DNA from 3 places in the Streptomyces sp. NPDC060035 genome. Region 3 is predicted to be linked to each of the others. Evidence: riboswitches for the same ligand, from Rfam matches in the RefSeq annotation. Region 3 holds a riboswitch; each other region holds the start of a gene.
What was found. Region 3 has a riboswitch for S-adenosylmethionine ahead of ACFWBQ_RS01345 (hypothetical protein). Riboswitches for the same ligand answer to the same signal wherever they lie in the genome.

Region 1: linked by a shared signal. The riboswitch ahead of thrC (threonine synthase) and the one ahead of ACFWBQ_RS01345 (hypothetical protein) in region 3 are both predicted to bind S-adenosylmethionine.
Region 2: linked by a shared signal. The riboswitch ahead of ACFWBQ_RS37900 (aminotransferase class V-fold PLP-dependent enzyme) and the one ahead of ACFWBQ_RS01345 (hypothetical protein) in region 3 are both predicted to bind S-adenosylmethionine.

What each region holds. Positions count from the first base shown of each region.
Region 1 covers NZ_JBHWVO010000010.1:156,758-167,331, forward strand. Annotated here, with positions in the region: gene ACFWBQ_RS18290 (ABC transporter substrate-binding protein) at 263-1,480, shown strand; gene ACFWBQ_RS18295 (DUF3263 domain-containing protein) at 1,491-1,730, shown strand; gene otsB (trehalose-phosphatase) at 1,828-2,688, shown strand; gene ACFWBQ_RS18305 (trehalose-6-phosphate synthase) at 2,685-4,061, opposite strand; gene ACFWBQ_RS18310 (glucosyl-3-phosphoglycerate synthase) at 4,118-5,068, opposite strand; SAM riboswitch class I at 5,222-5,349, shown strand; gene thrC (threonine synthase) at 5,368-6,663, shown strand; gene ACFWBQ_RS18320 (MoaD/ThiS family protein) at 6,691-6,966, shown strand; gene ACFWBQ_RS18325 (cold-shock protein) at 7,391-7,597, shown strand; gene groL (chaperonin GroEL) at 7,909-9,531, shown strand; gene ACFWBQ_RS18335 (DinB family protein) at 9,878-10,387, shown strand; gene ACFWBQ_RS18340 (glycosyl hydrolase family 28-related protein) at 10,547-10,574, shown strand, end outside.
Region 2 covers NZ_JBHWVO010000059.1:359-8,298, forward strand. Annotated here, with positions in the region: gene ACFWBQ_RS37900 (aminotransferase class V-fold PLP-dependent enzyme) at 1-1,068, opposite strand, end outside; SAM riboswitch class IV at 1,241-1,357, opposite strand; gene trpD (anthranilate phosphoribosyltransferase) at 1,440-2,504, opposite strand; gene ACFWBQ_RS37910 (cytochrome bc complex cytochrome b subunit) at 2,627-4,252, opposite strand; gene ACFWBQ_RS37915 (Rieske 2Fe-2S domain-containing protein) at 4,249-5,301, opposite strand; gene ACFWBQ_RS37920 (c-type cytochrome) at 5,298-6,107, opposite strand; gene ACFWBQ_RS37925 (heme-copper oxidase subunit III) at 6,163-6,783, opposite strand; gene ACFWBQ_RS37930 (hypothetical protein) at 6,980-7,381, shown strand; gene ACFWBQ_RS37935 (Ig-like domain-containing protein) at 7,434-7,940, opposite strand, start outside.
Region 3 covers NZ_JBHWVO010000001.1:289,276-299,849, forward strand. Annotated here, with positions in the region: gene ACFWBQ_RS01310 (AAA family ATPase) at 1-893, opposite strand, end outside; gene ACFWBQ_RS01315 (hypothetical protein) at 890-2,416, opposite strand; gene ACFWBQ_RS01320 (LacI family DNA-binding transcriptional regulator) at 2,566-3,573, opposite strand; gene ACFWBQ_RS01325 (pectinesterase family protein) at 3,766-4,872, opposite strand; gene ACFWBQ_RS01330 (ATP-grasp domain-containing protein) at 4,995-5,786, opposite strand; gene ACFWBQ_RS01335 (family 43 glycosylhydrolase) at 5,833-7,317, opposite strand; gene ACFWBQ_RS01340 (arabinan endo-1,5-alpha-L-arabinosidase) at 7,299-8,282, opposite strand; gene ACFWBQ_RS01345 (hypothetical protein) at 8,561-8,971, opposite strand; SAM riboswitch class IV at 9,021-9,131, opposite strand; gene ACFWBQ_RS01350 (cytochrome P450) at 9,258-10,481, opposite strand; gene ACFWBQ_RS01355 (cytochrome P450) at 10,478-10,574, opposite strand, start outside.

The DNA of each region.
Region 1 (10,574 bases), on a different contig from region 3:
AAAGGTCTAGTCCACTATCGCGGTTTGTTGACCATGCATACAAAATGACCGTGCGGTGTGCCCGGCCCGTCCCGCTTGTAACCGGTCCCGACGGGTCGGATAGATTGCCGAATCGATACTGCGGTGGTGTAGACCTCTGCGGTGGACGTGGGGCAGGATCGCGGCTCATCGCCGGATCCGACATCGGTGCGAACCCAGAGGGAGGGGCAGGTCTGTGCAGCGGCGCTTGGTGGGTCTGACCGCGGCGGCGGCCGCATTCGGCATGACGGCGACGTTGTCGGGCTGCGGCACGGAGAGCGGCTCGGGGGAGGTCACCCTGAAGTTCGTCGCGGCCGACTACGGCACCGGGGCGGAGAACAGCTCCGAGAAGTACTGGGGCGACGTCGCCGGGAAGTTCGAAAAGGCCAACCCCGGCATCAAGGTGGACGTCGACGTCTACTCGTGGAAGGACGTCGACCGCCAGGTCGCCGACATGGTGAAGGCGGGCAAGGCCCCCGACATCGCGCAGATCGGCGCGTACGCCGACTACGCCAGTGCGGGCAAGCTGTACGCCGCCGACGAGATGCTCGCCATCCGCACCGAGTCCAACTTCCTTCCCTCGCTCAGCGACGCGGGCAAGGTCGACGGACAGCTGTACGGTCTGCCGTTCGTGGCCAGCACCCGGCTGCTCTTCTACAACAAGGGCCTGTTCGCGAAGGCGGGCATCGATGCCCCGCAGACCTGGGACGACATCCAGAGCGACGCGGACGCGCTCGAGCAGCGCGATGTGACCTACCCCTTCGCCCTCCCGCTCGGCCCCGAGGAGTCCCAGGCCGAGACCATGATGTGGCTGCTCAGCGGCGGCGGCGGCTACACGGACGACATCGGTTCGTACAGCATCGACTCCCAGCAGAACGTCGCCACCTTCCGGTGGCTGAAGGACAACCTCGTCGGCAAGGGCCTCACCGGCCCCGTCGCCCCCGGCAAGCTCGACCGGGCGACGGCTTTCGACGCATTCACGAAGGGCGAGGTCGGAATGCTCAACGGCCACCCGACGCTGATGCAGGAGGCCGAGAAGAAGGGCATCGACGTCGGCATGGTCCCGCTGCCCGGGATCGACGGACCCTCCAAGGGCTCGATGGGCGTGGCCGACTGGATGATGGGCTTCAAGGAGAACGGCCACCGCGAAGAGATAGGCAAGTTCCTCGACTTCGCGTACAACGACGACAACGTGCTGGCCTTCGCCGACGAGTACGACCTGCTGCCCGTGACCGGCAGTGCGTCCGGGGCGATGGAGACGGACGCGAAGTACAAGGCGCTGCACGAGTTCCTGGAGGCGCTGCCGAACTCCCAGCTGTACCCGTTCGGCAAGACGTCCTGGGCGCAGGCCAGCGAGGCGATCAAGGGGAAGATCGGTTCGGCCGTCGAGCCGAACGGCAACCCGGAGAGCGTCCTCGGGGAGATCTCGACCGCGGCACGTCAGGCGGAGGCCGCGGAGTAGGTTGGTTGATATGACCGCCGACGACGACCCGCTCTCCGACCAGGAGCGTGCGGTGCTGTCCCTGGAGCGGCGCTCCTGGGCCGGACCCGGCGCGAAGGAACGGGCGATCCGGGAGCAGCTCGGCATCTCGCCGGTGCGCTACTACCAGCTCCTCAACGCCCTGATCGACGACCGCCGGGCGCTGGCGGCGGACCCGGTGACGGTGAACCGGCTGCGCAGGGTGCGGGACGCGAGACGCGGGCGGCGCTGACCCGGCGCCGGCAGCTCCGCCGCACGGATGTCCTCGATCGCCGGCCCGGCTCGATCGTGGCGCACCACGATCGCCCCGTCACCGATACGCTCGAAGCATGGGCAGCAACCCGGACCACCCCCTGCCGACCCCGTCCACCCAGGCCGGCCGTGAAGGCCTCGCCGCACTCCTCGCCCGCCCCGACCGCGCCGTGATCGCGCTCGATTTCGACGGCACCCTCGCCGACATCGTCCCCGACCCGGAGCAGTCCCGCGCCCATCCCGGCGCCGTACCCGCGCTCGCCGCGCTCGCACCGCAGGTCGCCTCCGTCGCCGTGATCACCGGCCGCCCCGCGGGCGTCGCGGTCCGGTACGGCGGCTTCGCCGGGGTGCCCGGCCTCGATCACCTCGTCGTCCTCGGGCACTACGGCGCCGAACGCTGGGACGCCGTCACCGGCACCGTGCACGCCCCCACACCGCACCCCGGCGTCGCCGCCGTCCGCGCCGAACTCCCGGGCGTCCTGCACGAGGTGGGTGCCTGGCACGGCACCTGGATCGAGGAGAAGGGGCAGGCCCTCGCCGTACACACCAGGCGGGCCGACGACCCGCAGGCGTCGTTCGAATCCCTGCGCGAACCTCTCGGGCATCTCGCCGCCCGTCACGGGCTGATCGTCGAACCGGGCCGCCTCGTCCTGGAGTTGCGCCCGCCGGGCATGGACAAAGGTGTGGCACTCGCGGAGTACCTACGGAAGACGGAGGCCGAGTCCGTGCTGTACGCCGGGGACGATCTGGGCGACCTCGCCGCGTACGCCGCAGTGGAGAAGCTCCGCGCCGAGGGTCCGGACGGCACCCCGGGCCTCCTGGTCTGCAGCGGCACCGAGGTTCCCGAACTCGCCGAGCGTGCCGACCTGTTGCTGCCGGGCCCGGCAGCCGTGGTGGGCCTGCTGGCAGCCCTGGCCCGGCAGCTCCGAAAGCCCTAACCGCGCAGCGCGTCCAGCTGGTCCAGGAACCACTGCTGCGGCGGCAGCGCGGTCGCCGCAGCAGCCAGCCGCTTCGTGCGCGCGCCCCGCTCGCCGTCCTCCATCGTCAGCGCCTCGTGCAGCGCCGCCGCCGTGGCCGACACGTCGTACGGGTTGACGACGATCGCGTCCTCGCCGAGCTCCTCGTACGCCCCCGCCTCCCGCGACAGCACCAGCGCGCAGCCGGTGTCGGAGACGACCGGGACTTCCTTGGCGACCAGGTTCATGCCGTCGCGGATCGGGTTGACCAGGGCCACGTCCGCCAGCCGGTACGCCGCGAGCGAGCGGGCGAAGTCGTCGTCGACGTGGAGGATGACCGGGGTCCAGCCCTCCGTGGCGTACTCCGCGTTGATGCTGTCGGCGACCCGCTGCACCTCGGCGGTGTAGTCGCGGTACACGGTGAGGTCCTGCCGCGAGGGGTAGGCGAACGCCACGTGCACCACGCGTTCACGCCATTCGGGGTGTTCCTCCAGCAGCGCCCGGTAGGCGTGCAGCCCGCGGACGATGTTCTTGGAGAGCTCGGTGCGGTCCACCCGCACGATCGTCCGCCTGCCGGGGCCCACCTGCTCCCGCAGTGTCTCCATCCGCTCGTCCACGTCGGCCTCGTGGGAGCGGCGGCGCAGGAAGTCCGCGTCGGCGCCCAGCCCGTGCACCCCGATCCGGGTGTGGCCGGTGCCGCCCAGGATCTCCGTGCAGCAGCCGATGAACGCGTCCGCCCAGCGGCGGGTCAGGAACGCGGCCCGGTCGGCGCCCAGGATGCCGCGCAGCAGCTGCTCGCCGATGTCGTCGGGCAGCAACCGGAAGTAGTCGACGGGGGCCCACGGAGTGTGCGAGAAGTGGCCGATCCGCAGGTCGGGGCGGAGCTCGCGGAGCATGCCGGGCACCAGCGACAGGTGGTAGTCCTGAACCAGGACCGCCGCACCCACGCCCGCCTCCTCGGCGAGGGCCTCGGCGAAGGCACGGTTGTACGCCTCGAAGGACGCCCACTGCCGCCGGAATCCGGCGTCGAAGACCGGCTCCAGCGGCGTCTGGTAGATCATGTGGTGCACGAACCAGAGCACCGAGTTCGCGATGCCGTTGTACGCGTCGTCGTGGACCCCGGCGTCGATGTCGAGCATGCGGACGCCGGGCTCTGCCACACCCCGCCGGACCGCCTCGCGGTCGCCGTCACCCAGGGCCGCGCACACCCACAGCTTGTCCTCGACGGCGCTCAGGCCGGAGACGAGGCCGCCCCCGCCCCGCTTCGCATCGAGCGTGCCGTCCTCGCGCAGCGCGTAGGACGCGGGGCCGCGATTGGACGCGACGAGGACCTTGGCAGTGTGCTCGGAGACCATGTACCCGAACCTAGCCCGTTCGGTGAGCCGCCAAACGCGAAGCCCACCGCGAAACGTCACGCCGCGTGGCGGGACGCGTACTCCGCGATCTCGCGCATCGGCGGCCGCTCCTCGGTGTCCACCGCGTGGGTGTGCGGTACGAAGCCGTTCTCGCCCCGTTCGAACTGGGTGAGAACGGGCCGCACCAGATGCCCCCGGGAGAGCCTCAGCTGGGCCGTGCGGTAGATCGCCGCCGCCATCCGGCCGAGTGCCTGGCCGTCCTGGTGGCGGTGCTTGCGTACGCCGACGTCCACCTGCGCCAGCGCGTCCAGGCCCACCGTGTGCAGTGCGTCGACGAGCAGGCCCAGCTCCACTCCGTAACCGACGGGGAAGGGGAGCCGTTCGAGCAGGGAGCGGCGTACGGCGTACTCGCCGCCCAGCGGCTGGACGAAGCCGGCCAGCTGCGGCCAGTGCAGATTGAGCAGAGGGCGCGCCACCAGTTCGGTGACCCGGCCGCCCTGGCCTGCGGCTTCTCCGAGCGGGCGGTCGTACATGGCCTTGACGAACTGCACCTCGGGGTCGGTCAGCAGCGGGCCGACGATCCCGGAGACGAAGTCCGCCGAGAAGTCCTTGAGGTCGGCGTCGATGAAACAGACGATCTCACCGCTGGTCACCAGCAGTGACCGCCACAGCACCTCGCCCTTGCCGGGTACGGCCGGTATCCGGGGGAGTATCGCGTCCCGGTGCACCACCCTGGCACCCGCCCGACGCGCCACCGCGGCGGTGGCGTCGGTGGAACCGGAGTCGATCACCACCAGTTCGTCGACGAGCTGGACCTTCTCCATCAGCTCGCGCCGGATCTCCTCGACGATCTCGCCGACCGTCGCCTCCTCGTTCAGGGCGGGCAGGACGACGCTCACTCCGGCGCGGTGCGGATCCCTCGCTCGCGCGGCCGTGAGGCGTTCCAGCGGGCGGTCGGCAGCCGACCAGGAACGCCTGGTCAGCCAGCGTTCCACCTCTTCCAGCACGGTCGATACTCCCTGTATGTGATCCATCTCGCGGTTCGGACGACTATCTCAATCGTCCGGGGCTTCGGTTACAGTCTTGAACAACGCGGATGGCCCTCGCATGTCGGGGTCGGTCCGCGAATAAATGCCCGGATCGATGGTCCGGTGCCATAGCGCTCATCCAGAGGGACTGAGGGAACGGCCCGTTGAAGTCCCGGCAACCCTCCTGCCGACCGCGAGGTCACGGTGGGGAAGGTGCCAATTCCGTCTTGTGGCGAAATACGTCGCAAGGAAGATGAGGAGAAAGGGCCTCCGCCATCGTGTCTGTTCAGACAGTTGCAGCGAACACCGAATCTTCTGCCGTGGACCTGGGTTCCGCCGCAGCGCTTTCCTGCCGCGAATGCGGCGAGCGTTTCGAGCTCGGTCCCATTTTCGCCTGTGCGTCCTGTTTCGGGCCGCTCGAAGTGGCGTACGACCTGCCGAGCGGCTCCCCCGAAGAGCTGAAGAAGCGCATTGCCGACGGTCCCGACAACATCTGGCGCTATGCGCCGCTGCTGCCGGTCCCCGCCGATGTCGCGGACAAGCCCAACATCAACCCCGGCTTCACGAAGCTGGTCAAGGCCGACAACCTCGCCCGTGAGCTGGGCGTCACCGGCGGCCTGTACGTCAAGGACGACTCCGGCAACCCGACGCACTCCTTCAAGGACCGTGTCGTCGCCATCGCCGTCGAGGCCGCCCGCGCCTTCGGTTTCACCACACTCTCCTGCTCCTCCACCGGCAACCTCGCCGGTGCGGTGGGCGCAGCGGCGGCCCGCGCCGGCTTCCGCTCGTGCGTGTTCATCCCGCACGACCTGGAGCAGGGCAAGATCGTCATGGCCGCGGTGTACGGCGGCGAACTGGTCGGCATCGAGGGCAATTACGACGACGTCAACCGCTTCTGCTCGGAGCTCATCGGCGACCCGCTCGGCGAGGGCTGGGGCTTCGTCAACGTCAACCTCCGGCCGTACTACGGCGAGGGCTCCAAGACGCTGGCGTACGAGATCTGCGAGCAGCTCGGCTGGCAGCTGCCCGACCAGATCGTCATCCCGATCGCGTCCGGATCGCAGCTCACGAAGATCGACAAGGGTCTGCAGGAGCTGATCAAGCTCGGCCTGGTCGAGGACAGGCCCTACAAGATCTTCGGTGCCCAGGCGGAGGGCTGCTCCCCGGTCTCCACCGCCTTCAAGGCCGGACACGACGTCGTGCGGCCGCAGAAGCCGAACACGATCGCCAAGTCCCTGGCGATCGGCAACCCGGCCGACGGCCCGTACGTCCTGGACATCGCCCGGCGCACCGGCGGTGCCGTCGAGGACGTCAACGACGAGCAGGTCGTCGACGCGATCAAGCTGCTGGCCCGCACCGAGGGCATCTTCGCCGAGACCGCGGGCGGTGTCACGGTCGGCGTGACGAAGAAGCTGATCGACGCCGGTCTGCTCGACCCGTCGCTGACCACGGTCATCCTGAACACCGGTGACGGCCTGAAGACGCTGGACGCCGTCGCCCCGACGACCGGCCTGTCGGCCACGATCCGGCCCAGCCTGGACGCGTTCCGCGACGCGGGCCTCGCGGCCAGCTGACCACCCGAGACCGAAGGAAGGCACCCCATGAGCGTCAAGGTCCGTATCCCCACCATCCTCCGCACCTACACGGGCGGTCAGGCCGAGGTCCCGGCCGAGGGCACGATCCTCTCCGAGGTCATCGAGTCCCTTGAGAAGAACCACCCGGGCATCGCCGCCCGCGTCCTGGACGACCAGGGCAAGCTGCGCCGCTTCGTGAACGTGTACGTCAACGACGACGACGTGCGCTTCGAGGGCGGCCTGCAGACGGCCACCCCGGAGGGCGCCGGCATCTCGATCATCCCGGCCGTCGCCGGAGGCTGACCGTCCTGTTCGACTTCGCAGCGTGAACACCATTGCCCCCTCCGCAAGAGAAGCGGAGGGGGCAATTCTGCATGGTTGAGCGCGGTACAGTTGGGGAAGTCCCCTCCGCTGCCTGTGCCGCCCGCATATGAGAATGCGCCCGGTCGCGATAAGAAGCAGCCAAAGTACGTGAACCCATTGCGCCATAAGTGGCCTTTGTCAGGCCCGACTTGCCCTGGAATCTCACGAGTTCTGCCTATCCGGGCGTTCAGCCATGCCCAGAATTCTCGTCCGATTGACCTGTTGCAGAGGGCAGTTGGGCAGATACATTCGGCCGCGGTCGACGCGTTCCGGCGCACGCCACCCTCTCCTGTCGGAGGGTGAGTTCTGACCCGGGCCCGCGAAGTGCGGTCCTGTGCAAGGGCCAGTAATAGGGGAGTTAGGCATGGCTCAGGGCACCGTCAAGTGGTTCAACGCGGAGAAGGGGTACGGCTTCATCGCGGTCGACGGTGGTGCGGATGTTTTCGTCCACTACAGCGCGATCCAGATGGACGGATACCGCACCCTCGAAGAGGGTCAGCGAGTTGAATTCGAAATCTCGCAGGGCCAGAAGGGGCCGCAGGCGGACATGGTCAAGCTCGCCGTCGGCTGAGCTCGGCGCGGTCGGCCAACGACACTACTCACACACGCAGGGCCCGTACCTCCGAAAGGGGGTACGGGCCCTCCGTGCGTCCGGCGCGGCCCCTCGTGGGTGTCCACATTTGGAGGGGGACGCTTGCACTCGCAGGGGTCGAGTGCTAATCATTGGCGTTAGCACTCTCCAGGTGAGAGTGACAGAACTTGGACCGGGCCGGTGAGGCCCGCAGGCTCAGTGGGGCAAGGAACCGCTGAGCACGCTGGCCGTCCGTCGCGGGCGCCTCTCGGTCCGGAGAAATCCACCCCTGTCCGGGAGGACCACTTCACATGGCCAAGATCATCGCGTTCGACGAGGAGGCACGGCGCGGTCTCGAGCGCGGGATGAACCAGCTCGCCGACGCCGTCAAGGTCACCCTCGGCCCCAAGGGCCGAAACGTCGTCCTCGAGAAGAAGTGGGGCGCGCCCACGATCACCAACGATGGTGTTTCCATCGCCAAGGAGATCGAGCTCGAGGACCCGTACGAGAAGATCGGTGCGGAGCTGGTCAAGGAGGTCGCCAAGAAGACGGACGACGTCGCCGGCGACGGTACGACCACCGCAACCGTTCTCGCCCAGGCGCTCGTCCGCGAGGGCCTGCGCAACGTCGCCGCGGGTGCCAACCCGATGGCTCTCAAGCGTGGCATCGAGAAGGCCGTCGAGGCCGTCTCCGCCGCTCTGCTGGAGCAGGCGAAGGATGTGGAGACCAAGGAGCAGATCGCTTCGACGGCCTCCATCTCCGCTGCCGACACCGAGATCGGCGCCAAGATCGCCGAGGCGATGGACAAGGTCGGCAAGGAAGGCGTCATCACCGTCGAGGAGTCCCAGACCTTCGGTCTGGAGCTCGAGCTCACCGAGGGTATGCGCTTCGACAAGGGCTACATCTCGGCGTACTTCGCGACCGACATGGAGCGTATGGAGACGTCGTTCGACGACCCGTACATCCTGATCGTCAACTCCAAGATCAGCAACGTGAAGGACCTCCTTCCGCTGCTCGAGAAGGTCATGCAGTCGGGTAAGCCGCTGCTGATCATCGCGGAGGATGTCGAGGGCGAGGCTCTGTCGACCCTGGTCGTCAACAAGATCCGTGGCACCTTCAAGTCCGTCGCCGTCAAGGCTCCGGGCTTCGGTGACCGCCGCAAGGCCATGCTCGGCGACATCGCCATCCTCACCGGTGGCACCGTCATCTCCGAGGAGGTCGGTCTCAAGCTCGAGAGCGCCGGCGTCGACCTGCTCGGCAGCGCCCGCAAGGTCGTCATCACCAAGGACGAGACCACGATCGTCGACGGAGCGGGTGACAGCGACCAGGTACAGGGCCGCGTCAAGCAGATCCGTGCCGAGATCGAGAACTCCGACTCGGACTACGACCGCGAGAAGCTCCAGGAGCGCCTCGCGAAGCTGGCCGGCGGCGTGGCCGTCATCAAGGCCGGCGCCGCCACCGAGGTGGAGCTCAAGGAGCGCAAGCACCGCATCGAGGACGCGGTGCGCAACGCCAAGGCCGCTGTCGAGGAGGGCATCGTCGCCGGTGGTGGCGTCGCGCTGCTGCAGGCCACGGCCGTCTTCGAGAAGCTCGACCTGACGGGCGACGAGGCCACCGGAGCCAACGCCGTCAAGCTCGCGCTGGAGGCCCCGCTCAAGCAGATCGCCATCAACGGTGGTCTCGAGGGTGGCGTCATCGTCGAGAAGGTGCGCAACCTGCCGATCGGTCACGGCCTCAACGCCGCGACCGGTGAGTACGTCGACATGATCGCCGAGGGCATCATCGACCCGGCGAAGGTCACGCGCTCCGCTCTGCAGAACGCCGCGTCCATCGCCGCGCTCTTCCTCACCACCGAGGCCGTCATCGCCGACAAGCCGGAGAAGGCCTCTGCGGCTGCTCCGGGCGGCATGCCGGGCGGTGACATGGACTTCTGATCCCTCGGGATCAGCAGCTCCACGCAGTACCTGTACGACGCCGGCCCCCGGGATTCGTCCCGGGGGCCGGCGTCGTTTTGCGGTGAGCGGTGGGGGACGGGAACGCATGGGGCTCCACCCCGGGCGGCAACGGCCGCGCCACGGCCTTGGCCGGGTCCGTCCGCGGGACCGTCCGCATCGCCGTGGAACGGCGGGCGCCCCGCTCGGCGCGGCCCGCCCGCACCCCCACCGGCGCGGTCCGCCCGCACCCCCACCGACTCGGTCCCCGCACCTTTTGATCGCACCTGATCGTGGCGGTACCGGATACTGGTGGCCCCTTGCACCCATCCAGAAGGAGCGCACACCGGTGACCACTGACTCCCGGACCGGGCCGCCCAGTTCAGGCGGCGAGCGTGAGACGCTGCGGGCCTTCCTCGACTACCACCGTGCCACCCTGGCCATGAAGTGCGAGGGGCTGGACGACGAGGAGCTCCGGCAGCGGTCGATGCCTCCGTCCACGCTCTCGCTGCTCGGACTGGTGCGGCACATGGCAGAGGTGGAACGAGCCTGGTTCCGCCGTGTGTTCGATGACAACGAGGCGCCCATGGTGTGGTCCGACCGGATCGACTTCCAGGCCGCGTACGACGCGAGCGCCTCGACCAGGGAAGAGGCGTTCGGCGCCTGGGAGGCCGAGGTGGAGAACTCACGCCGCATCGAGCGGGAGGCCGAGTCCCTGGACCTGCTGGGCTTGCAGCCGCGCTGGGAGGAGGAGGTCTCGCTGCGGATGGTGATGGTGCACGTGCTCCTGGAGTACGGCCGTCACAACGGGCACGCGGACTTCCTGCGGGAGGGCGTCGACGGGGCCGTGGGGGCCTGAGCTCCGGACCGGCTGCTTTGCACGCGAACAGGGAACGCAAAAAGATGACGTGACTGTGCATGCATTCATCATTGCCCTGGAAGGTTCTCGCAAAAGGCTTGTGGTGGCGCTGTGTCGAGCCCTACTGTCGCCCCACCTTCCGAGAGAAACGGGCATGCGATGTCACGGAACATCACGGTCGCCGCGT
Region 2 (7,940 bases), on a different contig from region 3:
CGAGCTGTTCCAGCCCTCGACCACGAAGGAGATGACGCCGACCCTCGGGGCGTCGTCCCCGAACAGGGAGAGCACCCTGACCTCGGGGACCTCGGCCAAGCCCTCGCGGACCCGGGTGACCAGCTGCTGCTCACGCGTGACCAGCTGGTCGAACCCGGCCTCGGTCAGGGCCCTGCAGGCGGCGGCGATGGAGTAGACGCCGATCACGTTGGGCGATCCTGCCTCGTGCCGGGCCGCCGTGGTGTGCCACTCCACGTCCACACCGCCGTCGGTGCGCCGGGCGACCTTCCTGGAGGCGCCGCCGCCCGCGAGATACGGCTCCGCGTCCCGCAGCCAGTCGGCCCGGCCGGCGAGGACGCCCGAGCCGAACGGCGCGTACAGCTTGTGCCCGGAGAAGGCCACCCAGTCGACGTCCAGCTCCGTGATGTCCACGGGGTGGTGGGGCGCCAGCTGTGCGGCGTCGAGGACGATCCGGGCACCGTGCGCATGGGCGGCGGCGGCCAGTTCCTTCACCGGCCACAGCTCACCGGTGACGTTCGACGCGCCCGTCACACAGACCAGTGCGGGCCCGTGGGGGTCGCGGTCGGCCAGCGCCCGCTCCAGCGTCACGACTGCCTCGGCCGGGGTTCGGGGGGCGTCGAGGTAGGTCACCCGGGCGTCGCGCCAGGGCAGCAGCGAGGCGTGGTGCTCGGTCTCGAACACGAACACCTGGCAGTCCTTGGGGAGCGCGGCGGCCAGCAGGTTGAGGGAGTCCGTCGTCGAGCGGGTGAAGACCACCTGGTCCTCGGCGCGGCAGCCGAGGAATTCCGCGACGGTGACGCGGCTGCTCTCGAAAAGGTCGGTGGAGAGCTGCGAGAGATAGCCGGCACCGCGGTGCACGCTGCCGTAGTACGGGGCGTAGGCGGCCACGTCGTCCCACACCCGCTGCAGCGCCGGGGCGCTCGCCGCGTAGTCGAGGGCGGCATAGGCGACTTCACCGCCGGTAACCAGCGGAACGGTGACGTCCGCACCCAGAACCGGCAGCGGGGCACAAATGGACTGGTCGACGACAGCGGTGGAGACAGACATGGCGAACTCCCGTAACAGGCAGGCGAAAACCCGGCGCCGGCAGATACGCGGCAGCGCAGGGAAAGAGAAAAGGGTGTGCGGAAGAGGGCGTTGAGCCCTATCGCATTCGCTTGCTCACAAGAGGCTCCCTGGGGACCAGGACCCCGGGGGATGGCATTCACAGATGCCTAGGGGCCCGCGCTTGCCACAGACCTCGCTGCCTGCGGCCTGGTCTTCACCCGGGGCACCCCGCCACGGACGGAGGGTTGCCGGACAGCGAGCCGGGGCCTATTCGCTGTCACTCATGACCTGCGCAGCATCTTGCCATACCTGCCCGCATGCGCAAGGGCGCAGTCCGCGATCCGGACTGCGCCCCGACTCACGTCCTGCCCTCAGGCGTTGCTGGCGGCCACCCAGCGCTCCAGCGCCCGCTTGGCGGATCCCGAGTCGATCGCTTCCGCGGCCCTCGCGATCCCGGCCGCGATCTGCTCGCTCAGCGTGCCCTCGCCCGGGTCCAGCGCGACCAGTGCGGCAGCGGAGTTGAGGAGTACCGCCTCGCGTACGGGACCTGTCTCCCCGTCAAGCATCCGGCGGGCGACGTCCGCGTTGAACGAGGCGTCGGCACCGCGCAGCGCCGAGACCGGCACCAGCTCCAGGCCGACGTCCCGCGGGTCGAACGCCTCTTCGCGCACGGCTCCGTCCCGGACGATCCAGACCCGGGAGGTCGCCGTGGTGGTCAGCTCGTCGAGGCCGTCGTCGCCCCGGAAGACGAGCGCCGAATTGCCCCGGTCGGCGAGCACGCCCGCGACGATCGGCGCCATCTTGAGGTCGGCGACGCCGATGGCCTGGGAGCGCACCTGGGCCGGGTTGGTGAGCGGGCCGAGGATGTTGAAGGTGGTCGGCGTGCCGAGCTCCTTGCGGGCCCTCGCCGCGTACCGCAGGGCGGGGTGGAACTTCACTGCGAAGCAGAAGGTGATGCCCGCTTCCTCGGCGACCTCGACGACGCGCCGGGGCGTCAGTTCAAGATTGACGCCGAGCTTCTCGAGCACGTCGGATGCCCCGCTCGCCGAGGAGGAGGCGCGGTTGCCGTGCTTGACGACCTTGGCGCCGGTCCCGGCGACGACGATCGCCGACATGGTGGAGATGTTGACCGTCTTGGCCAGGTCGCCACCGGTGCCCACGATGTCGACCGTGCGGCCCGGCACCTGGATGGTGTGGGCGTGCTCGTACATCGCGCGTACGAGTCCGGTGACCTCGTCGACGGTCTCGCCCTTGGCCCGCAGGGCGATCGCGAAGCCGGCGATCTGTACGTCGGTGGCCTCGCCGCTCATGATGCGGTCCATGGCCCACGCGGTGTCCTCGGCCGTCAGGCTCTCGCCGCGCAGGAGGGGCATCAGCACGCCGGGCCAGGAACGGGCCGCCACGCTGTCGCCGCCGTCCGGGGTCACAACGTTCATGGTCCGCTCCTGGGGTCCACAGCCGATAAGGGGATCGCCCCACCCTATCCAGCCCCGGGGACAGCGAAGAGCCCCGTCCATCGAATGGACGGGGCTCCTGCTGTGGCGATCAGCTCAGGTGATCAGTGGTGGCCGTGGCCGCTGGTGATCTCCTTGTACTCCTCGGCAGAGGGCTTGGCGATCTGGCTCTGCTCGCCGTAGTAGCTCTTGCTGAGCTTGGCCCGCAGCTTCTGCAGCGCCGAAGGCTTGCGCTCGACACCGTTCTCGTCGACCGTCGGGCCGATCTCGGCCGGCTTGTACTGCTCGTGCGCGGTGAGCGTGTGCAGCTGCCCCTGGCTGAGCGGCTCGTGGATCTCGACGAACTCACCGTGCGGCAGGCGCTTGATGGTGCCGGACTCACGTCCGTGCAGCACCTTCTCCTTGTCGCGGCGCTGGAGGCCGAGGCAGATCCGCTTCGTCACGATGAACGCGATGACCGGGCCCACGAAGATGAAGATCCGGACGAACCACGAGATGGCGTTCAGCGACAGGTGGAAGTGCGTGGCCCACAGGTCGTTTCCACCACCCACGAAGACGATGAAGTACTCCGTGATCCAGGCGACACCGAAGGCCGTACGGGTCGGGGCGTTGCGCGGGCGGTCCAGGATGTGGTGCTCGCGCTTGTCCCCGGTGACCCAGGACTCGATGAAGGGGTAGACCGCGATCACGCCGAGCACCAGGCCGAAGGCCATCAGCGGGATGAACACGCCCAGGACGAGCGTGTGACCCCACAGGTTGATCTCCCAGCCCGGCATCACTCGGATCAGACCCTCGGCGAAGCCCATGTACCAGTCGGGCTGGGCGCCGGTGGACACCTGGTCCGGGCGGTACGGACCGAGCGCCCAGATCGGGTTGATCGAGGCGATGCCCGCGATGACGGTGATGACACCGAAGACCAGGAAGAAGAACCCTCCGGCCTTCGCCATGTACACCGGCAGCAGCGGCATGCCGACGACGTTCTTGTTGGTCCGGCCGGGACCCGCGAACTGCGTGTGCTTGTGGTAGAAGACCAGGATCAGGTGGGCCACGACCAGGCCGAGCATGATGCCCGGCAGCAGCAGAATGTGGATCGAGTAGAACCGCGCGACGAAGTCGCCGCCGGGGAACTCTCCGCCGAACAGGAACATCGAGATGTACGTACCGACGATCGGCGTCGCCAGGATGGCGCCCTGCGTGAAGCGGACACCCGTACCGGAGAGCAGGTCGTCCGGGAGCGAGTAGCCCGTGAACCCGGTGAACATGCCCAGCACGAACAGCAGGAAGCCGAACATCCAGTTGATCTCACGGGGCTTGCGGAACGCACCCGTGAAGAAGACGCGCATCATGTGCACGAACATGCCGGCCAGGAAGATCAGCGCGGCCCAGTGGTGGATCTGCCGTACGAGCAGACCGCCACGGACGTCGAAGCTGATGTCCAGCGTCGAGGCATAGGCCTCGGACATCCGGATGCCCTGCATCGGCTCGTACGAGCCGTGATACACGACCTCGTTCATGCTCGGGTGGAAGAACAGCGTCAGATACACACCCGTGAGGATGATGATGATGAAGCTGTAGAGGCAGATCTCACCGAGCATGAAGGACCAGTGGTCCGGGAAGATCTTGCGCATGTTGGCCTTGGCCAGGCCGTAAATGCCCAGCCGGCCGTCCGCCCAGTCTGCTACCCGCTCACCGGCGGGCGCCTTGCGCTTTGAATCCGTCGCAGTACTCATCCGCGCTCCCAGAAGGCAGGACCGACGGGCTCTTCGAAGTCGCCGAGCGCCTCGAGGTTGCCCTCGCTGTTCACACCGATCCGCAGCTGCGGAAGGGCGTGACCGGCCGGACCGAAGATGACGCGGGCGCCGTCGGAGAGGTCGAAGGTGGACTGGTGGCACGGGCAGAGCACGTGGTGCGTCTGCTGCTCGTACAGGCTGATCGGGCAGCCGACGTGGGTACAGATCTTGGAGAAGGCCACGATTCCCTCGTGGGCCCACTCACGCTCACGCTTGTCCTTGATGTTCTCCGGCTCGATGCGGATGATCATCAGGGCAGCCTTGGCGATCTGCGTCTGGAAGTCGTGCGCGTCCTCCTCCAGGCCCTCGGGCATGGCGAAGGTCAGCGAACCGACGACGACGTCCTCGGGACGAAGCGGCTCCATCGTGTTCATGTTGATGAGCTGCTTGCCCTTGGCCCACAGGGTCGAGCGGAGCTTCTTCTCCGGCAGCGGACCGAGGTCGCGCAGCAACATCACGCCGGAGAGCGGCACCAGGGCCAGCGCACCGAACATGGTGTTCCGGATCAGCTTGCGCCGCCCGATCGCCGACTCCTCGGCACCTTCCGCGAAGTCGGCGAGAACCTTCGCCTTGACCTCGGGCTCGGCCTGGATGGCGTGCCGGTCGTCGGCGACCTCCACGTCGGACATCAGGGTGCGCGCCCAGTGGACGGCGCCTGCGCCGATGCAGAAGAGCGCCACACCCAGGGTCAGACCCAGGGAGAAGTTGAGCGAGCTCACATGCCCGAACGGCCAGATGTAGACGATCTGGTCGACCGGGAAAATGAGGTAGGACGCGATGAAAGCGATCGTCGCCAGCATGGACAGCGTGAACATGAAGGCGACGGCTCGCTCGGAGCGGCGCGCAGCCCGTTCGTCGATGTCCTGGATGCGCGGCCGGTGGGCCGGCAGCCCCGGGTCGGCGAACGGATCGCCGGCACTCTCTACCGCGCCGTGCGCGGTGTCCTGCTCTGCGGGCAGGACCTCTTCTGGAATCTCTTGGCTACTCATGACTTCTTGGCCTTAGCGGTGTGGGCCGCGACCCAAACGGCAACTGCGATCAGGGCGCCGAGCCCGAAGATCCATGCGAACAGACCTTCGCTGACCGGTCCGAGACCACCCAGGCTGAGGCCACCGGGGGTTTCGGCGTCGTCACCGTTCACGGTCTTGATGTACGCGATGATGTCCTTCTTCTCCTTCTCCGGCATGGTGCTGTCGGGGAAGGACGGCATGCTCTGCGGGCCGGTCTGCATGGCCTGGTAGATGTGCTTCGGGCTCACGCCTTCGAGGTTCGGGGCGTACTTGCCGTATGTCAGCGCGCCGCCCTCACCTGTGAAGTTGTGGCACTGCGCGCAGTTCGTACGGAACAGGTCACCACCCCGGGCGACGTCCGCGCCCGCGGGATCGACCTGACTCTCGGTCGGCGTGATCGGACCGGCGCCCAGGGACGCGACGTACGCCGCGAGCTGGTCGATCTCGGCCTGGGTGTAGATGACCGGCTTCTTCGGTACCTGGGCACCCGGCTGCTGAGCCGGCATACGTCCGGTACCGACCTGGAAGTCGACGGCGGCGGAGCCGACGCCCACGAGGGACGGCCCGTCGGTGGTGCCCTGACCGCCGGTTCCGTGGCAGCTGGCGCAGCCTACGGAGTAGAGCTTCTTACCCTCGTCGATGGCGAGGGACTGGGCGGTTTCGTCTGCCTGCGCCTTACCCGCAGGCGCAAACGCGGCGTACAGCCCCCCGGTAGCCGCCAGCGCGAGGAGTAGTACGACGACCGCCGCCAGAGGATGGCGTCGTCGTGCGGAGAGCTTTTTCACGGATTACCCCGGTGTCAGGATCTTCTGCGTCGATGGTGTGTGGGTGCGAGCCCGGTTACTTGATCATGTAGATCGTGGCAAACAGGCCGATCCACACGACATCGACGAAGTGCCAGTAGTAGGACACGACGATGGCGGCGGTGGCCTGTTCGTGAGTGAATCTCGAGGCCGCGTATGTCCTGCCGAGTACGAGCAGGAAGGCGATGAGACCGCCTGTCACATGCAGACCGTGGAAGCCGGTCGTCAGGTAGAACACCGAACCGTACGGGTCGGAGGACAGGGAGAGACCCGCGTCCTTGACCAGCTCGGTGTACTCGAGGACCTGGCCTCCGATGAAGATCGCACCCATCACGAACGTGATGCTGAACCAGGTGCGGAGCTTCTTCACATCGCCCCGCTCCGCGGCGAAAACGCCGAGCTGGCAGGTGAGTGAGGAAAGCACCAGGATCGTGGTGTTCGTCGCCGAGAACGGGAAGTTCAGATGGTGAGCCATCTCCTTCCAGTGCTCGGGTCCCATCACCGATCGCAGGGTGAAGTACATCGCGAAGAGGGCCGCGAAGAACATCAGCTCGGAACTCAACCAGATGATGGTTCCGACGCTGGTGAGGTTCGGTCGATTGACCGACGGGTGCGCGTGCCCGGTTTCTACTGTCGTTGCTGTCGCCACGACCGACATTATGTCGGTCGCTTATCCCGCCCTCACTCCGGGGGGTGCCGTTCGGTGTGTCAGTGGGGTGTGTCCTCACCGAACAGCCCATCGAAACGCCGTCATCAACGGTGCTGACAGGCTGTCCGCCGGAGTACGATCCGCCCAACGGTTCATGCCCCGAGAGCTCAGAGCGCCCCGAAGACACAGATGTCACGGAGGAACAATGCAGCCGACCGCCACGGTCCTGGTCTACAGCGACGACGCCAACACCCGTGAACAGGTGAGGCTGGCAGCCGGCCGCAGGCCTGCGGCCGACGTGCCCCAGGTGGAGTTCCTGGAGTGCGCGACCCTGCCGGCCGTGCTGAGCGCACTGGAAGGGGGCGGTGTCGATGTCTGCGTGCTGGACGGCGAGACGGCTCCGGCGGGCGGTATGGGCGTCTGCCGGCAGATCAAGGACGAGATCTTCAACTGCCCGCCGGTGCTCCTGCTGATCGGGCGCCCGCAGGACGCCTGGCTGGCCACGTGGAGCCGCGCCGACTCCGCGGTGACCCACCCGGTCGACCCGGTCGACTTCGCGGATGCCCTGGCCGCCCTGCTGCGCAGCAGACTCTCCGTAGAGGCCTGAGAGTCCCGGGGCCCCCGGCCGAAGTCCTCCTGAGGGGCGGCGCACCCCCGGATCAGACCTGGGGGCGCAGCCGCGCCGTCTGGACGTTGGTGCCCGCGTCCGGCGTGCCGCGCTGCAGGGCGCTGCCTTTCTGCCAGGTGTCCCAGGGCAGATTCCAGTCGCCGAAGCCGTTGTCGAACGGCGTCATCGTCTCGCCCTCGCTGCCGACGACCTTGACGATGTCGCCCTCGCGCACGGTGTCGAAGAACCATTCGGCGTCGGCGGTGCTCATCCCGGTACAGCCGTGGCTGACGTTCGCGTTGCCCTGCGCGCCCGTCGACCAGGGAGCCGCGTGGACGTACTCGCCGCTCCAGGTCACCCGGGTCGCGTAGTAGACCGGGAGGTCGTACGACTCGGAGGAGCCGGCGGCGATGCCGATGCTCTCCCCGCGCATGCGTACGTAGTACTCCTTGCCCAGCACCACCTTGACGCCGTTGCGGGTGGAGAAGCCCGGTTTGCCCGTGGTCACCGGAATGGTATTGATCACTTTTCCGTTGCGCAGCACCGTCATCGAGTGGTC
Region 3 (10,574 bases):
ACGAGCGCCTCGATGTCTTCGGGCCGCCTGCGCAGATGGCTGACGACGATGGAGACGAGCTGCTCGCGGCTGGGCGGGCGCATCTCCAGGGGCAGGCAGCGGCGCCGGAAAGCGGCCGGGAACTCGCGTTCGCCATTGCTCGTGATCACGACGACGGGGAACTCGGAGCACTCGACGCGGCCGGACTCGATGACGGCCCGGCTGCGGGGATCGTCGGTGAAGACGGACACGTCGGCCGCACCGGCGCGCACCAGTTCCGGGATCTCGTAGCTGCCGTTCTCCAGCACGTGGAGCAGGTCGTTGGGCAGGTCGATATCACTCTTGTCCAGCTCGTCGACGAGCAGGACGCGCGGCCGTTCGTACGCGAGGAGCGCCGTTCCCAGAGGGCCGAGCGTCAGGAAGTCCCCCAGGTCGGGAGCGCTGCCCGCCTCGCCCGGCGCGCCGTCGCCGCCCGCCCGCCAGGCGGCAATGGCCTGGGCCCGTCCGATGGCGTCGTACTCGTACAGGCCGCCGCGAAGGGTCGACCGGCTCACGATGCTCCACGGCAGCACCCGGCCGAGGCCCAGTTCCCGTGCGATGAGATAGGCGAGGGTCGACTTGCCGACACCGGGCGGTCCGGTGATCAGCAGGGGACGTCGCAGCAGGAGCGCGGCGTTGACCGCGTCGATCGCCTCGTCGCGCAGCTGAGGACCCTCCTGCACGATACCCAGCCGACGCAGCGCCGACTGGGCGTCGTCGGGCGGTGCGCCCTGCAGCGGGCTTCCGGAGAACACTCTCCAGGGGGGCGGCGCCGGAAGCTCGGGCAGCTCCCCCGCAGGGGGTTGCCCCGTTGCGTGGAACACCCTCCAGGAAGGCGGCGTCACAGCCTGCGCTGCCGTGTCCTGCTCGGTCATGCTGTCAACTCCTCACAGTCGACCAGGCGGTTGGGGTCGTCCCAGAAGAACGCAATGTGCTTACCCAGCGACAGGCTGTCGCGACCCAGCCGCTCGGCGTCTTTACGCAACTGACTTATTTTCGCGGACAGTTGCGACGGAGGGTGGGCAAGCAGCAGAGTCAGCACCTCGCCCGACAGCTCGGGGCTCTCAAGCCTGCGGTCCCAGGCTGCAAGGCCCACTCCCAGTTCGATGGCCGTGATGAGTGCGTCCAGACCGCGGTCGGGCAGTGCGGGAACGTCGAGTATGACCGCGGTCAGACTTGGGTTCGCCTCGAGGTCGGCACGCCAGATGTCGAGGCGGCCGCCCTGCTCCCCGTGCCAGCGGTGAGCCTCGGCCACACCGGCCTCTTTGAGCTGCTTCCAACGAGCCCGCCAGCGCCCGTGCTCCTCGGTGTTACGGTCCCTCATACGTTCGAGGCTCCGAAGATGAATATGGTAGCGAAGACCGATCGGCAGCGGGACACGAGTCCGCGTACCCAGTTCGAGCCGCGCCATGTCGTGATTGAGGAACTGGAAGGGCAGCACGAACTCGACCTGCACGGGAGGATTGTTCTCGTCCTCCGCGAGGCCCGCCCAGTGTGAGCCACCGCGGCCGATCGCTCGTCCGACAGCGGGCGCCAGGGTGTCGAGGGTCGCTCGTTCGATGCGCCCGGCCACAGGCTCCCAGTAACCCGGGGCCGGATTGACCCAATGGCGTACGAAGATGTCGGCCGAACTGTCGTCGGCGGGCTCCACCATCACGACGAGACAACGTGCCACATCCGGATCGGACACCGGCAGAGCCGCGATCGCGCGCCTGCGGTCGGCCAAGGCGTTCACCACCTCCGGGCCTGCCTCCCGGGCCCATCGGTCCGACCACTCCCTGAGCTGTTCGCGGAGTGCGGGCTGCACCTGCAGCGCCGTGATCTCGACCAGCACCAAGGCCGGGGGTAATCCGTCGGCCTGGGCGTTCCTCTCGCACAGGTAGTCGAAACGCTGGGAGGGGGACTGCCCGTAGGGAAGTTCGACGATGCCCAGTTCGTGGACGAGGATTGCGTGCAGGCGGCTCTCGTCGGTACTCCGCACCTCGGCGAGCAGTCGCCGGATCCGCTCCACCGCGATGTCGTCGAACTCCGCCGACGCGTCCGCCACCGCTCCGTCCGGCAAGCCGCTTTCCACCAGCCTGGCCAGACCGGTCGAGTAGTCGCGGCCGGCGATGACGCTCACTCCGTCGACGAGCGCGTCGAGGCCTCTGACGCGCTTCACCACATTCATGACGAGGGACAGCATTTCCACCCGCGGGTTCCTCCGCAGGTAGGTGATCTCCACGCCGAGTTGCTTACTCACATAGGCGACGAAAAGTACGCACTGGTCAGGGTCGCGCACAAAGTCCAGCTCACATAACTGCTCGACCAGGGCCCTGATCAGAAACGCATCGGCCTCCCCCGGCCTCTGCGGCACGTGTGCCATCACCGACCATCCCCCGCCGAGCCGGATCATCATCCACAACTGATCGCGAAGCTATCACGTCGAATCTTGAGCAACCAGGTTCCTTCCCAGCACCGTCGGCCTCCATTCCGCCGCAGGCCCCGTGCGTACCGCAGAGCACCGGGAGACCGCCCACCCGAAGGGGTGAGGCGGCCCGGCGCCGCTCAGGCCGGGGCCGGCCCGGTACTCGCCCGGACCGTCAACTCCGGTACCAGTAGCTCCACTTCGTCCGTACCGCGCCCAGCAAGCTTGGCCACCACCTGCTCCACCGCACGGCGCCCCATCTCCTGCGCGGGAATGGCGACGGAGGTGAGACGCACGGAGGCCTGCGTGGCCACCTGCTCCGGGCAGATGGCCACGACGGACACGTCCTCCGGCACGGCGCGGCCCTGCTGCTGGAGCAGGTTGAGCAGCGGCTCGACGGCGGCCTCGTTCTGCACGATGAACCCTGTCGTGCCCGGCCGCTCGTCGAAGATCCGGGACAGCGTGCCGGCCATCGCCGCGTACCCGCCCTCGCAGGGCCGGTGCAGGACCCTGGCCCCGGACTTCTGCGCCTTGGCCCGTATCCCGTCCACCGTCCGCTCGGCGAAACCGGTGTGCCGCTCGTAGACGGCGGCGGCTTCGCCGATCACCGCGATCTCGCGGTGCCCGAGACCGGCGAGATGCTCCACACACAGCGCCCCGGTGGCCTCGAAGTCGAGGTCCACACAGGTCAGCCCGGCGGTGTCGGCGGGCAGGCCGATGAGGACTGCGGTCCGCCCGGACTCGCGCAGCAGCGGGAGCCGCTCGTCGTGGAGCTCGACGTCCATCAGAATCATCGCGTCCGCGAGGGAACTCCCAGCGATCCGCCGGACGGCGGCGGGCCCTTCCTCCCCCGTGAGGAGGAGGACGTCGTAGCCGTGGGTCCGTGCGCTCGTGGCGACCGCGATGGCGATTTCCATCATCACCGGCACATACATGTCGGTGCGCAGCGGCACCATGAGCGCGATGATGTTGGACCGGCTGCTGGCAAGGGCCCGCGCCCCCGCGTTGGGGTGGTAGCCGAGCTGCTGGATGCTGTGCTCCACCCGCTCCCGGGTGGAGGCGGAGATGGATCGCTTCCCACTGAGGACGTAGCTCACCGTGCTCGCGGAGACTCCGGCGTGCTGGGCGACCTCAGCAAGCGTGACCATTCAGCTCTCCATCACAAATGAGGACCGAAAGAAGACCGGTGAAGCGCTTCGACAGCGCCTACTCGTTGTCCCCTTTACGCTCTGACATGCATAGACACCGTGGAGCCTAGACTCGCTCACAGGCACTGTCCAGAGTGGAATCGAAGCGCTTCGATCACCCGGATCCGCCAGCTTCGTCCAGCACACCGTGGCTCAGGATGCCGACGGTGTCCACCCGGCCAGCCAGTCGGCGGTCTCCTGCTCCGCGGCACCGGAGTCCGAAAGCTGCGGCCGGTCGCTGCTCGCCGCTCCTGCGCCCGGCCCGGTGTTGCGGTACTCGGCGAAGCGGTCGTCCTTCCACGAGAAGCCACTCATATCGGTCCAGGGGGCGGGCTTGATCGCTGCGCCGAGTGCGGTGTCACGGAAGGTGGCCATGGGATCGAGTGAGGCATCACCGCCCGCATGCCACGGTCGTCCGAGATGGAAGGTCGATGCGGAGACATCGCCCTCGACGGTCGAATCGGTGATCAGGAAGCCCTTGCGGCCGGCGGCCGTGCTGGGCGCGGCGATGTAACCGGCGGAGCTGCCGTCCCACCTCTTCCTCAGCGTGATCACCGACCTGTCGATCACCGCGCTGGCGCGCCCGAAGATGAAGTCGACGTTGCCGATGACCGAGGAGTTGGCCATGTACACGCGGCCGAGCTCGGCCTTTGCCGCGGTGTCGAGCAACAGGGTGTCCTGGTCCCCGGTGACGACGACGGAGTCGAGGACGACCTTGTCGGCGGCGGTACGCAGGGCGACGGCCTGACGTGCGCTCATGTCCTGGTGCGCGGCCTCGTCGAAGTCGTTGGAGACGGTGAGGTTACGGGCCTGGAAGCCGTTTCCCTCGGCGGCGACGGTGGCACTGCCGCTCGTCCCGTAGGTGCCCGAGCCGTCGGGCTTCCGGGTGCCCGAGGCGTTGTTGTAGACGATCACGGTGTCGCCGCGGCCGGATCCGCTGCCCTGAAGCGTGACGTTCTGCTTGGTGGCGGGGATCTTCACCGTCTCACGGTAGGTGCCGGGCTTGATGGAGACGATCACACGTGCGGTGTTGCCCGCCGGTATCGCGTTCACGGCGGCCTGCACGGTGGTGTACCGGCCGGTGCCGTCCTTGGCGACGGTGAGGGTGGTCGCCGCAACAGCACCGGGCGCCGCTGCCGCGCCGGACGCCGCTCCGTACGCCTGCACGGGGACGACTGCCGCCAGCGCTGTCGCCGCTGCCGCTGCCACGAGTACGCTGCGCCGTCCTCGGCGGGGCACGGCATGTCGATTCGCTGCCATGGCCTGATCCGTTCAGTGGGGAAGAGGTGAGGGTTCCGGGAGGTAGTCGCCGCCGCGACCCGAAAGGTTGCCGCGACCCCAGGACTCGTGGCGGTACCGGACTCCGCGGCCGGCGCCCTGCCTCATGGCCTGCAGAACCTCGCGTCCTGTGCCCGGACCTGCCCACGGGGCCCCGCGGCCCGGAGCACCACATCGAGCGCCCCGACCGGATCGGCCGCGTACACGTTGCTGAACCAGGCCATATTGGCCTCGACCACCGCCCACCGCTCGGTGTCCCGGCCCCCCGGCCCCCACATCCGCCCGACGTCGACCACCACCCCGCTGGGCAACGTGGCCCCGCATGCCTCGGTCAGCCGTCGCGCGAAGTCCCGGACCCCGGCCTCGTCCTGGTGCCCCTCGAGCGGCGCGGCATCCAGCCGGCCGAAGGTGGCGTACTGGGAGCCGGTCCGTACCTCCCCGTCGAGCAGAAAGAGCCTGAACTCCGTCGCCCAGGTCACCACGTCGCTGACCTGTACCAGGGGGTCCTTCTGCAGCGAGGGCACCAGGAGTGCGCTGCCGTCCTCGTACACCGCGGCCGGAAAGGACTTGTCGGTGGGCGGCTTCACGAAGACGGGGCCTTTTTCGCGGCGGGCCTCCGACAGCCGGACGCGCTTGATCTCGCGCCCGGTGCATGCGTACGGCAGAGCGTCCAGCCAGCCCTCGGCCGGCTCCAGCAGTGCCACCCCCAAGGGGCCGGCAACATCCGAGGCGAAGTGCGGGCCGCCGTAGTAGTGCGCTCCTCCGCTCCCCCGCAGCCGGTCCGGGATCCCGGCTCGGGACAGGATCACGACCTCCAGCCCGCGGTCGCGCGCCGCCCCTGCCAGGAGCCCGGCCGTGGTGGAACGGTGCGGGGCGAGCGTCAGGAGAGGGGCCATACGACCGCAGCCTAGGGGTCCGGGCCGGGGCCCGGACCCGTCCCCCTCAGGCTGCCGGGGTGAGCTTCCACTGCTGGCAGGTGTTGTTCAGCCAGGACCACTGACGTACGTCCGCACCGTCGGCGGCCGAGCAGTCGGCCACATCGGCGACCTTCCCGCTCGCCCGGTTGACGATGCGCACCCAGCCGCCGGCCGCGGTGGTGACGAGGCCGAAGCGCTGGCAGGTGTTGTTCAGCCAGGACCACTGCCGCAGGTCGGCGCCATCGGCAGCGGAACAGTCCGCCGTGTCGAGCACCTTGCCCGAAGCCACGTTCACCAGGCGGCTCGTGTCGTCGCCCTGGTCCTCGATGCGCCATTTCTGCTGTGCGCCGCCGTTGCACGTCCACTGCTGGACATTCGCTCCGTCGGCCGTCGACGAACCGTTCACGTCCAGGCACTTCCCGGTGGCCCTGTTGACCACCGTGTACGCGGACGGCGTGGCCGAGCTCTCGCCGGAGGGCCCGGCCAGTGTCGTGCCGAGGGCGACGGGCGTGCCGAGGTTCGGTGTCCCGTCACTGTTCCAGGTGAACTTCTGTGCCCGCGTCGTACGCCCGTTGTCGCAGCCGTCGGACGCCGAGTCGTTGGCGTGGTAGACGATCCAGCTCTCCGTGCCGTCGGGCGAGGTGAAGAAGCCGTTGTGCCCCGGCCCGTACACCCCTGCCGCGTTGTTCCGCTGGAAGACAGGGGTGGACTTCTTCGTCCAGGAGGAAGCGGACAGCGGGTTGGAACCGGTCAGGGTGAGCTGCCCCAGCTTGTAGTCGGGGGTCCAGCAGCCGCTGGCGGAGTAGACGATGAACGTCTTGCCGCCCCGCTGCAGCACCTCGGCACCTTCGTTCACCGTGCCGCCCGACTTCTCCCAGTCGTACGTCGGCGTGGAGATCGTCGAGAACGATCCACTGAGTGTGTACGGGTTCGACATCGGCGCGATCACCAGGTTCTGTGTACCGCCGCCGCTCGCACTGCCCAGCAGGTACATCGAGCCGTTGAGGGTGAGCACGCTCGGGTCCAGCATCCAGGTGCTGCCGAGCTGGTTCCTGTACGTGTAGGGGCCCGTCGGGTCCGTACCCGCGCTCTCCAGCACATGCACCCGCTGCGTGGGGTTGTAGTCGGCGATGTTCTGCCCGGCGACGAAGTAGAGGTACCAGCGGCCGCCCGAGTAGTGCAGCTCGGGTGCCCAGATGTTGCAGCAGCGCGAGGTGGCGTCGCCCTGCCAGACCTGCACGCTCGGCGCCGTCGCGAGCCCAACCAGGGTCGGTGACTTGCGCATGGTGATGACGTCGGTCCAACTGGTCGACACCAGGTAGTAGTTGCCGTCGTGGTACGAGATCCAGGGGTCGGCTCCCTTCTGCGCCTTGATCGGGTTGGTGTACGGACGCCCCTCGGCGGCCCGCGCGGACGGCGACCGGGCCGGCTCGGCCTGTACGGAGGCCGGCTGCCCCAGCGCGAGCGCCAGCAGGAGGGTGCTCAGCAGGGTCAGTAGGCGACGGGCCATCCGCTGCTCCAGTTCAGTAGGTTGACGCCGAGCTTCGGAGTGCCGTTGTCCTGGCCGTCGTAGTAGTGGTAGACGAGCAGGTCGCCGTCGGAGTCGGCGAGGATCGACTGGCCGCCGGGGCCGATGTAGCGGCCGTGGGACTCCATGACGGGGGTGCCGCCGTTGCTGAGCATGCTGACGCCGTTGCGGTCCTTGTAGGGCCCGGTGACACCGGTCGCCCTGCCCACCTTGATCTTGTACGTGGAGCTGGTGCCCGCACAGCAGGTGTCGTACGAGGCGAAGAGGTAGTAGTAGCCGTTGCGCTTCACGATCGAGGGCGCCTCGACGGCCTTGGTCCCGGTGGGGCGGGAGGCGAGCGAGTGGCGCGCGGTGTCTCCGGCGTACTGCTTTCCGGTCGACGGGTCGATGCGGATCATCTTGATGCCGGTCCACCAGGACCCGAAGGACATCCACCACTTGCCGTCGTCGTCCACGAAGAGGTTGGGGTCGATGGCGTTGTAGTCGCTCGACGAGTTCGAGGTGTAGACGATCCCGTAGTCGCTCCAGCTGCCCGCCTGGCCGGTGGTGGAGGCCGCGAGGCCGATCGCCGACGTGTTCGACCCGAAGGACGAAACGGCGTAGTACATCAGGTACGTGCCGCCGCGGTAGGAGATGTCCGGGGCCCAGGGGTCGGACGCGGAGGAGTAGTTCTTCCACCAGCTCGGCTTCGTCGTGAAGGCGTTGCCCGATCGCCCGAAGGAGGTGCGGTCGGTGGAGGTGCGGAGCTGGAGGCCTTCGCCGGTGGAGTAGAGCAGGTACTGGCCGGACGTGCTCCGGATCATGGTGGGGTCATGGACGACGATGTCGCCGTTGACGGCACCGGGGTTGGGGTACGCGGACGCGCTCGTCGGCACGAGCGCCAGCAGAAGTGCGGCGGGCAGGGCGGCGAGGGTCCTTCGCGGAATTCTTCTCGGGATGCGGCTCATCAGGAGACCTTCTTCGGTCGTGTCGGAGGTACCCGGCAGTCGTCAACGAGGACGGAGAGGTTGCCATGTGCATGACATCGATTTGTTCGACCGGTCGAATGGTGCTCGTCACTTCGGACGGCCGGCCCGGACGGGACCGTAGAATCGAACACGTCTTGCGTCAACGGATTGAGCGCGCATTCAACGAAAACCCGGACCGTGTCCGGGATCACGAACGGGCCGGCCCACCCATATCGGGGTGGAACCGGCCGAACGCGACTATTCCGTGGACCAGTTGGCTACAGCCCGTAGGTGAAGTTCCCGCGACCGGTCTGCTGCCGATCGGGTGCGGCGGATTCACACAGCGGACCGCCCTCGGTTCCGACATTCACCAGCCCGGTCGCCTCACCGCCGAGGCCCACGAACCGCAGCGCGTGCCAGCGCGGGAGCCAGTAGACGCGCCCGCGGTGATCCGTGAGCAACTCCCGCAGATCGGCGGGGGCATGCATCCACACCTCGGGCAGGCCACCGGGGTGCTCGAAGGCGGCGCGCAGCACCAGCCAGCCGTCGTCGCGGACATCGCCCGCAGTCAGGAGCAGTTCCACAGCCTGGCCGGGTTCCTGTACGCACTTCTTGGCGTGGATCCAGTGCACGTGGTGGCCGGGCGCGTACCGCGCGCAGGCGTCGCTGTGAATGAGGTGAGGGAGCATGGCCGTTGTCGCCTTCCGGGGTCCTGGACCCCGGGGGCCCGACCCCGGTGGTCCGCTGTTCCCCGCACGATGCCGCGCGGGGCGGGTCGTCACCCGGAGCACCCGCAGCGGAGCGGGGTGCCGTCCAGCGAGCCGGGGCTTTCCACTGGAACTCATGACCCATCAAAAGCCTAACAGGAGCCGAGACGGCGTCCGGGCTTGCGTACGCCGCCCTCGCGCGTACGGGCGTGACGCAACGCCCGTACGCATCCACGCCCTTGCACACGTTCTCCTCGTCGAATTCGCCTCAGCCGTGCAGCAGGACGGGGAAGGCCTCCATGTCGTTCTGCGTCATCACCGGCAGCTTGCGGATCTCGCTGTCCGGTATCGCCGGCTTGAGCGCGGGGAACCGCGCGAAGAGGGCGGGGAGAGCGATGGCTGCCTCCACGCGTGACAGCGCGGCACCGGGGCAGATGTGGGGGCCGTGACCGAAGGTCATGTGCCGGATCGGTGTCGCGCGGGTGATGTCGAAGGAGTCGGCGTCCTCGCCGTGCTGTTCGGCATCGCGTCCGATGACCCGGTAGGAGATGACCACGCCCTCCCCCTCGGCGATCACCTGGTCGCCGACCTGGATGTCCTCCGTGGCGAAGCGCATCAGCAGATGCGTGGTGGGCGTGTCCCAGCGCAGCGTCTCCTCGACCACCGTCTCCCACGGGATCTCTCCGTCGAGCACCCTCTTCAGCTGGTCGGGGTGGGCGAGCAGAGCGCGTACGGCGTTGAGGATGAGCCCGATCGTGGTCTCGTGCCCGGCGGCCACCATGGCCTTGAGGTTGCCGACGACCTCCTCCTCCGTGAGCGGCTCGCCGCCCTCGTCGGCCAGGATCAGGGCGCTGGTGAGGTCGTCGGTGGGCCGCGCCGTCTTCTCCCGTACGAGGTCGGTGTAGAAGACGTCCAGCTCCTGCAGCAGTGCCAGGCGCTCCTCCTGCGGGGTGAGCATGGAGAAGAAGGCCTTGTACTGCTTCGTCAGCATGGGGAACTGCGCCTCGTCCACCCCCATCAGCAGTCCGACGACCCGCATCGGCAGCGGCTGGGCGAAGACGGCCTTGAGGTCGACGACACCGTCCTTGCCCTGCTCGGCGAGCGCGTCCAGCAGCTCCTCGGTGAACTTCTCGATGGCGGGGCGGATCGCCTCGAGCCTGCGCGGGGTGAGCGCCTGGGAGGTCTTGGTCCGCAGCCTCCGGTGCTCCCCGCCGTCGACCGTGAACATCGAGCGCCCGGCATCGATCATTCCGATGAGCGGCCAGGCATGGGTGACCTCCCCGCTCCGCCACAGCCCCCAGGCGTCCAGGTCCTTCACCAGCCGTGGATCGACGAGCAGGTGACGCGCCTCGGCGTGCCGGGTGACGGTCCACGCCGGGACCCCCAGCAGCTCGATGCGTGCGAGCGGGCCCGCTTGGCGCAGCTGCTCGGTCTCACCGTCGAGGTTCTGGACCATGGGATCGATGACCACGGTCGCGTGAGGGCAGTTCACAGCAGGTCTCCTGTCGAACGTGAACGTACGGGAGCGAAGCGGACGGGGAGCGCGTTCATCCCGCGCAGGAAGGCGGACGGCCGCCGGACGAGA